One region of the Streptomyces sp. NPDC088733 genome, then DNA from elsewhere that is predicted to be linked to it. Evidence: riboswitches for the same ligand, from Rfam matches in the RefSeq annotation. Region 1 holds a riboswitch; each other region holds the start of a gene.
What was found. A riboswitch is a leader RNA that binds a small molecule or an ion and turns the genes downstream of it on or off. The one in region 1 is predicted to bind cyclic di-AMP.
Positions count from the first base shown of each region.

Region 2: it holds a riboswitch for cyclic di-AMP, as region 1 does, so the genes downstream of both, ACIP64_RS16025 (transglycosylase family protein) here and ACIP64_RS27965 (M23 family metallopeptidase) in region 1, are expected to answer to the same signal.
Region 3: it holds a riboswitch for cyclic di-AMP, as region 1 does, so the genes downstream of both, ACIP64_RS34155 (M23 family metallopeptidase) here and ACIP64_RS27965 (M23 family metallopeptidase) in region 1, are expected to answer to the same signal.

Region 1 covers NZ_JBIVLH010000017.1:93,450-96,697, reverse strand. The annotation lists gene ACIP64_RS27970 (hypothetical protein) at 1-9, shown strand, start outside; gene ACIP64_RS27965 (M23 family metallopeptidase) at 101-1,405, opposite strand; cyclic di-AMP (ydaO/yuaA leader) riboswitch at 1,417-1,556, opposite strand; gene ACIP64_RS27960 (hypothetical protein) at 2,329-2,499, shown strand; gene ACIP64_RS27955 (hypothetical protein) at 2,535-3,152, shown strand.
Region 2 covers NZ_JBIVLH010000007.1:322,603-325,850, reverse strand. The annotation lists gene ACIP64_RS16035 (GNAT family N-acetyltransferase) at 1-27, shown strand, start outside; gene ACIP64_RS16030 (aldo/keto reductase) at 64-1,071, opposite strand; cyclic di-AMP (ydaO/yuaA leader) riboswitch at 1,659-1,868, shown strand; gene ACIP64_RS16025 (transglycosylase family protein) at 1,873-3,009, shown strand; gene ACIP64_RS16020 (SAM-dependent methyltransferase) at 3,214-3,248, shown strand, end outside.
Region 3 covers NZ_JBIVLH010000026.1:127,044-130,291, forward strand. The annotation lists gene ACIP64_RS34150 (GntR family transcriptional regulator) at 1-533, opposite strand, end outside; gene ACIP64_RS34155 (M23 family metallopeptidase) at 788-1,558, opposite strand; cyclic di-AMP (ydaO/yuaA leader) riboswitch at 1,573-1,736, opposite strand; gene ACIP64_RS34160 (M16 family metallopeptidase) at 1,996-3,248, opposite strand, start outside.

The DNA of each region.
Region 1 (3,248 bases):
GTGCCGTAGTGCGTCCGCCGGACAACGGACCGGCGGCCTGGTGTCGGGGGTGTCACCAGGCCGCCGGGGTCCGTGCGTACGACGCTCTCAGCTCATCGGGTCAGGGCTTCATGCCCATGCTGCGCAGCCACGGCATCGGGTCGATCGGGTCGCCGCCGCCGGGGCGGACCTCGATGTGCAGGTGCGGGCCGGTGACGTTGCCGGTCGCGCCGACGCGGCCGATGGTGTCGCCGGTGGAGACCTTGCCCGAGGTGACCAGCATCGAGGAGAGGTGGCAGTACCAGAGCTCGGTGCCGTCGTCGAGGGTCAGGATGATGCGGTAGCCGTACGAACCCGCCCAGCCGGCCTCGGTGATGGTGCCGCTGTGGATGGCCTTGGCGGGGGTGCCGGTGGGGGCGGCGAAGTCCTGGCCGGTGTGGGTGTTGGCCCACAGGGAGCTGGACTGCCCGAAGCTCGCGGTGAGCGTGTACGAGGTCAGCGGCAGGGTGTAGCTCTTGGCGAGTTCGGCCAGGCGCGCGGCCTCGGCCTTCTTCGCGGCTTCCTCGGCGGCCTTCTTCTTGGCCGCGGCCTCCACGCGCACCTGCTGTGCGGCGGCGGCCTTGGCCGCCTTGGCGGCGGCCTCCTGCTGCGCGGCGGTGCGCGCGGCGTGGTCGGCGGCGTTCCGCTGCTGCTGGGCCTGGTCGAGGATGCGGGCGCGCAGCGCCTCGCCGGCGCCGGGGGTCAGGGCCTGGGCCACCGGCTTGGCCGTGGGCTCGCTCTCGAGCAGGCCGCCGATCCCGGGCACCTTGGAGACCTCGGGCAGCTTGGGGAGGGAGACGGGGAGCGGGTTCTTGCCCTCGGCGGTCGCGACACCGCCGACGCCGAGCACGGCCACGGCCGCGACACCGAAGACCGCCGAACCGCGGCCCAGGGTGCGCTGCTTGGCCACGCGGTGCCGGCCGCGCACAGGGGCGGTCGACTCCTCGGTGGGGTTCCACGGCTCGGTGGCCGGCTCCGGCTCGCCGTACGGGGGCAGCGGCTGCGCGGTGTTCGTGTCCCGGGTGTCCGCCTCGTGGGCGGGGGCCGCCTCGCGGACGCCGTACGCCTCGTCGAGGAAGGCTGCGGCCTCGACCGCGCTGCGCGGCTCGGGCACGGGGGCGACCGGCGTGAAGGGGGCGACCGGCTCGACGGGTTCGGCAGCGGGCTCAGGGGCGGCGGCGAGTGCTTCCTCGACCCAGCCGGCGGCGAAGTTCCACTCCGCGGTGTCCCAGCCGTCGATCGCGTTCTTCGTCGGCGGAGTCTGCTCGGTGGCCGGGGGGTTCCAGCCGGCGGCCATGTTCCACTCGGCGGTGTCCCACTCGGGGTTGGCGTACCCGGTCGTTTGTTGCTGTTGTCCGGGTATCAGGGCAGGCTCGTTCGACGCCACGCGGGCGCACTCCTTTCCTTCCTTCTCGCCTACCGGGTTAGCTGACGGGTTCGGAGCAGGAAGGTCTCCTACGAGGACTGTGCAAGCCCCCCGATTCACCCCAGGAAGTGGTTCCCCGGTTCCCGCGGACGGGATTCGGCAAGCGCACGGCGCCGCCCTGGCGGGCGACGGGTGACCGCGCTGCGTTATCGAACGTTAATAGAGGCAGCACCCAATTCCAAGCCGCTTCGGCGAGTTCACAGCGGGAATCTATGGGGATGTAACGGCCAGAGACGGACATTCCGCTGTGACTGCCGTGACCAACGAGATATGTGAGTGTGCATCAGTCGTTATGCGGAAGGGAGCTGTCTGCTCACGAGGAGTAAGGGTCGGCCCCGGGTCCCGGCGATCCAACACCCGCCCCCGGAAGGCGCCGAGAGGTCGCGGAGCACCGTCCGCGCCGGAGCCCGGTCCGGGGCTGCGGTGCACTTCACGCCACCCGCGAGGCCGGAAAGCGGTGGGCCCGGCGGTCGCCGTCCGGGTCCTCGTGGAGCGCGGCACCCGCCACGGAGAGGCACGGCACCGCGCGGCGGCGACCGCGGGCCCGGCGCCAGAATTCCCCGGGCGCCCCACGGGTCACACGACAGTGCCGTGACCCTCGTCACTCTTGACATGCGGCGGCTCTGCATGCATGGGGCGGCGGCGGTGTCGAAAGGCATCAGAACCCGGGCATACCGGCCGTCGTGACGGGCCATAAGAGGCCACCGGACGCTGATGCGCCGTCAATCACGTGACCACTGCGGCCGGCGGCCACCCCTCCGAGGAAGGCGCGCGGCCGGAGTCCGGTCCCGGACGGCGGGAGCCCCCACGCCCCCTATGCGACGGCCGCGCGGGTGCGTCATCATGCCCGAGTACGGCGGATTCGCCCGATCTTGGAGGCTGGCATGAAGCTGGGCAAAGCACTGGCCAAGGGCTACGCGGAGGAGACCGGCGACGAGCCGCCCGGTGTCGCGAAGGAGATCGACGTCGCGGCAGAGGTGACGGCCCGGACGGTCTCGTCGGCCGATGTCACGGCCGCCCAGGAGCCCGAGAGCGCCGAGGCCGCGGCCCGGTGAGGTACGGGCGCCGCTTGCCGGAGGAGCGGCCGGCGGTGCCGCCGACGGGCTGGAAGCTGGCGTTCCCCATGCTCTCCGCGGACGGCACGCGCGTCGGCTTCCGGGGCGTCTCCCTCGGGGGGCGCATCGTGTACGGCGTCCTGGACGACGCCCGGTGCGGCTACGGGAGACGGCACGCCAGCCCGGCCCGGGGCTGCGACTGCGGCTTCTACTGCCTCCACACGGCCGCCGAGGCGCAGGCGCTCACCTGCGCCACGGACTGCGGTGACGCGGTGATCCTCCAGGTCAGCGTGCTGGGCGCGTACACCCGGTACGAACGCGGCATGCGCTACGCCCGGCAGCGGGTGCGCACCGTCCGCATGGCGGCCTGCCGCTGCGGCCGCCCGGCACGCGTCTTCGTGCGCGACGGCACGGGCCTGCCGGGCTGGCGCACCCTCCAGGGCACCTGCCGCGCCTGCGCGGCGGACCTGCGGGTGCTGGACCCGGCGGACTTCGGCCGGCTCGCGGGCCCCGGCGTCAACGTCACCGGCGAGGCTCCGCTCCCCGCCGACGGCCCGCCGCTGCGCCAGGAGCTCGCCGCGGAGGCCGCGGCCCTGCGCGCCCGCCTCGACCACTTCCAGGAACGCCTCCGCCATCTGGAGGAGGGCGTCTAGCCCACCTCCGGCCCGTCTCCCGGGATGCGCCGCCCCGCCCCGTTCCGAAACCCCTCCCGCGCCCCCGACCTGGGCCGGGACGCGGGGCCGGGCGCG
Region 2 (3,248 bases), on a different contig from region 1:
CTGCGGGGCCGCCTCCAGGGGTCCTGACGGCCGGGACCCCCGGGGCGGCGACGCCTGCGGGAGCTACGGGATCTCGACGCCCGCCTCGGCCGACAGGCGGTCGATCTCGGCGAGTTCGGCCGCGGTGAGGGGCTCCGCGTCCAGGGCCGCGAGGTTCTGGTCGAGCTGCGCGACGCTGCTTGCGCCGATGAGCACGGAGACCACCCGCGGGTCGCGCAGGACCCAGGTCAGGGCCAGCTGCGCGAGGGTCTGGCCGCGTTCGCCCGCGAGCTTGTTGAGGGCGTGGAGCAGGGTCAGCTTCTCGTCGGTGAGGGCGTCGCGCTTGAGGAAGTGGCCGAGGGCCATCCGGGAGTCCGCGGGGACGCCGTCGAGGTAGCGGTCCGTCAGCTGGCCCTGGGCGAGCGGCGAGTAGGCGATGAGAGCGGTCCCGGTCTCCCCGACGGCGTCGAGGACGCCCGCCTCGGGGCCGCGCTGCAGCATGCTGTAGGCGGCCTGGTGGATCAGCAGCGGGGTGCCGAGTCCGCGCAGGATCTCCGTGGCCCGGCGGTGGGCGTCCGCGGGGTAGTTGGAGATGCCCGCGTACAGCGCCTTGCCCTGGCGGACCGCGGTGTCCAGGGCGCCCATGGTCTCCTCCAGGGGCGTGTCCGGGTCGAAGCGGTGGGAGTAGAAGACGTCGACGTAGTCCAGGCCCATCCGGCCGAGGGACTGGTCCAGGGAGGCCAGCATGTACTTGCGGCTGCCCCACTCGCCGTACGGGCCGGGCCACATGTCGTACCCGGCCTTGCTGGCGATGAACAGCTCGTCGCGGTACGGGCGCAGGTCCTGGGCGAAGAGGGTGCCGAAGTTGGCCTCGGCCGAGCCGGCCGGCGGGCCGTAGTTGTTGGCGAGGTCGAGGTGGACGACCCCGCGGTCGACGGCGCGGCGCAGCACCGCGCGCTGGGTCTCCAGCGGCGAGGTGTCGCCGAAGTTGTGCCACAGGCCCAGGGACACGGCGGGGAGCAGGACCCCGCTGCGGCCGGTGCGGCGGTACTGCATGGAGGCGTAGCGGTCTTCGGCGGCGAGGTAGGGCACGCGGGGGCTCCCGGTCGAGGTGTGGGTACGGCGGTGCGCTGAGGTGTCGATGTAAGAAAATGTTCGGGATTGGGAGGCTACCCCTGGGGGTTCCGCGCTGTCACCCGGGTTCCCGGCCCTCCCGCGGGGTGGGAAGGGGGCGGGGGCGCCGCCGGGAATCGACGGGTGCGGGCATCGGTTGTCCCGCCGGGCACGACGACGTGCGCGGGCGCCATGACGCCTTCCTGGAGGGCGGGTTGGAACTCCCCTTGTCCTGCCTTATCCGGCATTGAGGGCCGTAAGCGGACATATGTATCCACAGTGCATGCGTAGGCAATAGGTACGTGATGGGTGTCACGCGGCGAACACGCTGCGGCGCCCCGCGGCGACCGAGCGTCGATTTATGCCCCCCATATTCACCACTCGTATACGGCCGTTCGCCCGGGGTCATCAATTCGCCTACACAGAGCGGACACATCTCACGTAACGTCACGGAATTCATTGATCGACTTGCCGGTCGGCAATTGCTGTGATTCAGGACCTTGCCGGGGCGCGATTGCGTCGTTTAGCTTCCAAGTCCCGCAGGCCGGATGCCGGCGGGAATTCTTCCGAGTGGAACGCCTAATCCTGCCGCCACTCGTAAGCCGGATGACAAGACCGCACGGCAGGAGCGGGGGACCCAGGTAAGTGCCGTTCCGTGTCACGGGACGGCTTGGGGTGAAGTCGCAGCGACGTGCCTTTGTTTGGCATGCCTCGATGCGGCCGGGCATCTCCAGCCCGAACCCGACAGCTCACCTCGTAGGCGTCGGAGAGGAATTCCCCATGCCCGCAAAGGGAAAGCACCGTCGTCAGCGGACCAACCGTTTCGTCCGCATCGGCGCATTCGCCGGCACCACGAGTGCCGCGATTGCCCTTCCGGTTGTCGGCGCCACCGGTGCCCACGCCGCTCCGGTGAGCGTCTGGGACAAGGTCGCCAGCTGCGAGAGCACCAACAACTGGTCCATCAACACCGGTAACGGTTTCTACGGCGGCCTCCAGTTCACCCAGAGCACCTGGGCCGGATTCGGCGGCACCAAGTACGCCGCCCGCGCGGACCTCGCGACCAAGGCCGAGCAGATCGCGGTCGCCGAGAAGGTCCTGGCCGTCCAGGGCCCGCAGGCCTGGCCGGTGTGCGGTCCCAAGGCCGGTCTGACCAAGGACATGGCCGACACCTCGGCCACCCCCGAGAGCGTCGCCGGCACCACGGCCCCCAAGCCCGCCACCCCTGCGAAGGACACGACGGCCGGCAAGCCCGCCGGCTCCACCTCCAAGCCGGGCACCGGCGGCAGCTACACGGTCGTCGGCGGCGACACCCTCTCCTCCATCGCGGACGCCCAGGACGTGACCGGCGGCTGGCACGAGCTGTACGCCGCAAACCGGTCCGTCATCGGTGGCGACCCCAACCTGATCCGCCCGGGCCAGGTCCTGGCGCTGAGCGGCACGGTCAAGGTCGCCCTCCCGGACAAGCCCGCGAGCACGCCCGCGCCGGCCAAGCCCTCCACCTCGTCCGCCTCCGGCTACACGGCCCCGCTGGACCACGTCACGCTGGGCACCCCGTACCACCAGGCCGGTTCCATGTGGTCGAAGGGCTACCACACCGGTGTCGACTTCATCGCCTCCACCGGCACCAAGGTGAAGGCGATCGCTTCCGGCACCGTGGTCTCCGCGGGCTGGGGCGGCTCGTACGGCAACCAGGTCGTCATCAAGCACGCGGACGGCAAGTACTCGCAGTACGCCCACATGTCCTCGCTGTCGGTCTCGGCCGGCCAGACCGTCTCCGAGGGCCAGCAGCTGGGCCTGTCGGGCGCCACCGGCAACGTCACCGGCCCGCACCTGCACTTCGAGGTGCGCACCACCGCGTCGTTCGGTTCCGACATCGACCCGCTCGCCTACCTGCGCGCGCACGGCGTCAGCGTCTGAACAACCTGACTGCCCGTCATCCGGCGGTAGTACGTGCCCTGTTCCCCGTACCGCGGGGGCAGGGCACGTGCCGTTGGCGAGTGACCGAAAACGGATCGAATATTTCCATTTCTGGTTTCCTCCCGATCGAACGATCAGTAGCCTCTGAGCCACGCGGCCGTCCCCACGGACCCGTGCCCTGATCCCGACGAGCTGGAGCCGTTGATGGAGCGTCCCGCCTGGGCCCCCCATGGCATCGA
Region 3 (3,248 bases), on a different contig from region 1:
GCGCGGCCCGGTGAGTCCACCGCGTACACCCAGGCGATCTTGCGCCGCAACTGCGTCAGCAGCGTCACCAGGGTGGGGCTGCCGGAAGCCTGCGCCAGCGTCTCGTGGAACCAGCCGTCGAGCGCCGGCAGGTCGGACAACTGCCCCTGCACGGACCGCTCCTGACCGAGCCGCACCAGCCCGCGCAACACCTTGACGTGCGCCTCCGTACGCCGCTCGGCGGCGCGTGCGGCACCCAGCGGCTCCAGCAGGCCGCGGATCTCCAGGAGGTCCGCCGCCTCCTGGTCGGTGGGCTCGGCCACGGAGGCCCCGGCGTGCCGGCGGGTGCGGACGAAGCCCTCGGACTCCAGGGTGCGCAGCGCCTCGCGGACGGGCACCCGCGACACCCCGTAGCGCTTGGCGAGCTGCTCCTCGGTCAGCCGGCTGCCCGGCGCGAAGTGCCCGCCGACGATGTCGTCACGGATCGCCGCGCACACCGCCTGGGCGGAAATACGGCGCCCCGCGCCGCCCGTCCCGTTCACGTCCGGTCCCACATCGCCGGTTTCCTTTCCCTGCGTGCCGACGGCTGCGGCTCAATTCCGCGTGACGCAGGTGCCGGCGCTTTCGTGGCGACCCTATTCCAGCACGTGGCCGATTCCGGCGGCAGCCCTGAATTCATGGAGCGTTTTTGGACACACGTCCGCGCGCGCCGAAGGCCCCGGCGTGGGGGAGCCGGGGCCTTCGGGGTGGGGGGAGGGGGGTGGAACGGTGGAACGGTGGACCGGTGGACCGGGAGATCAGAAAGCGCTCAGAAGAGGACGCCGTGGGAGCGCAGGTACGCCACCGGGTCGACATCGGAGCCGTACACCGGGGTGGTCCGGGCCTCGAAGTGCAGGTGCGGGCCGGTCACGTTGCCCGTGGCGCCCGACAGGCCGATCCGGGTGCCGGCGGACACCGCCTGGCCGACCGAGACCGCGATCGAGGACAGGTGGCCGTACTGGGTGTACATGCCGTCCGCGTGCCGGATCACGACGTTGTTGCCGTACGAACCGCCCCAGCCGGCCTCGACGACCGTGCCGGCGCCGGCGGCGTGCACGGGCGTGCCGATGGCCGCCTGGAAGTCCACGCCGGTGTGGTAGCCGGACGACCACAGGCTGCTGGTCGCGTGGTACGGAGTGCCGATGGCGCCGTGGACCGGCAGCATCCAGGAGGTCAGGGACGTGCGGGCGCGGGAGCGCGATGCGTGCGCCGCGCCGTCGCGGGCCGCGGCCCTCGCCTTGGCGCGTACCGCGGTGGCCTTGGCGGCGGCCTCGGCCTTCTCGGCCGCCCGCACCTTCGCCACATGCGCGACGTGCGCCGCGTGCTGCTTCGCGGCCTTCTTCGCCGCGGAGACCGCCGCCTTGCGCTGCGCGTCCGCCTGCTCGGCCAGGTGGTCCGCCAGGTCGCCGCTGACGGCGGCGCACTTGGCGAACGCGGAACGCTCGGTGTCCGCGGCCTGCGCGGAGGTGGTGAGCGTACCGGCGGTGACGGCGGTGAACGCGGCGGCGCAAGCGACGGTGGTACGTATGGTGAACGCCATGGGCAGGCGGGGATCCTTTCCTTCCTTCTCGCCTACCGGGTTAGCTGACGGGTTCGGAGCAGGAAGGTCTCCTACGGGAGCCCCGGTGAGGGCAGGCCCGATTCACCCCAGGGGACGACTCATGTGGGTCCCCGGCTCCCCAGGCTCACGCCCGACGGGGACTCGGCGATCGTTGCTCCGGTGCCGCGGGAGGCGGCTGATTCCGCCGGACAACCCGAGGACGCTAACCGCGCCCCTGCGGCGGTTCCAAAAAAATCCGGGCTTTTGTGCGGGATGCCACACCGACCCCCAACCGTCACCAACCGTTCCCCGAACGGCAAAACCCCAGTTCCCACCGGGTGCAGCGGCGCCCTGAGCGGCTGGAGCCCTGAGCCCACACGCACCGCGGCCCCGGGCGCCGATGGGGCGTCCGGGGCCGCGGGGCGGGCGGGGTGGCGTCAGGCGCCCGTGACGACCGTCACGGGGCCGATGCCGAGGTCGCGGACCGGGTCGGCGATCACCGAGGCGTCACCGACCAGCACGACCACGAGGCGGTCCAGCGGGAACGCGGCGACGGCCGCCGCCGTGGCCTCGACCGTGCCGGTGGCCGCCAGGCGCTCGTACAGCCGCGCCTGGAAGTCGTCGGGCAGTGACTGCTCGACCTGGTCGGCGAAGGTGCCGGCGACGGCCGAGGCCGTCTCGTAGCGCAGCGGGGCGACGCCCACGAGGTTCTGGACGGCGACGTCCCGCTCGTCGTCGGTGAGCCCCTCCGCCGCCAGGGTGCGCAGCACCTGCCAGGTGTCGGCCAGCGCCGGCGCGGTGACGTCGGTCGCCACGGAGCCGCTGATGCCGAGCAGCGAGATGCCGGTGCCCTCCGGCGTGGAGAGCAGGACCTGGCCGAAGGCGCGGACGCCGTAGGTGTAGCCCTTCTCCTCCCGCAGCACGCGGTCCAGGCGCGAGGTCAGCGTGCCGCCGAGGCAGTACGTGCCGAGCACCTGGGCCGGCCAGACCGGGTCGTGGCGGTCCGGGCCCGTCCGCCCGATGAGCACCTGGGTCTGGACGGAGCCGGGGCGGTCGACGACGATCACGCGGGCGGTGTCGTCCGCGGTGATCGACGGCAGCGGGCGGCGCTCGGCGGGCTTGCCGCTCCACTCCCCCAGGGTGCTGCCGAGCAGCGCGTCGAGGTCGATGCCCGTGAGGTCGCCGACCACGACCGCGGTCGCGGTGGACGGCCGTACGTGCGCGTCGTAGAAGGCGCGGACGGCCGGCGCGTCGATCCGCGAGACGGTCTCCTCCGAGCCCTGACGCGGCCGGGAGCACCGCAGTTCGGCGGGGAAGAGCTCCTTGGACAGCGCCATGGCGGCGCGCCGCGCGGGGTTGGCGAGCTCGTGGGGGATCTCGTCGAGGCGGTTGCCCACCAGGCGCTCGATCTCGCTCTCCGGGAACGCCGGGGCGCGCAGCGCGTCGGCGATCAGGCCGAGGGCCTTGTCCAGGCGCGAGGCGGGGACCTCCAGCGAGACCCGCACGCCGGGGTGGTCGGCGTGCGCGTCGAGGGTGGCGCCGCAGCGCTCCATCTCGGCCGCGAACTCCTCGGCGGTGAGCTTGTCCGTACCCTCGGACAGGGCGCGGGCCATGATCGTGGCGACGCCGTCCAGGCCCTCGGGCTCGGCGTCGAGCGGCGCCGCGAGCAGCACCTCGACGGCGACGACCT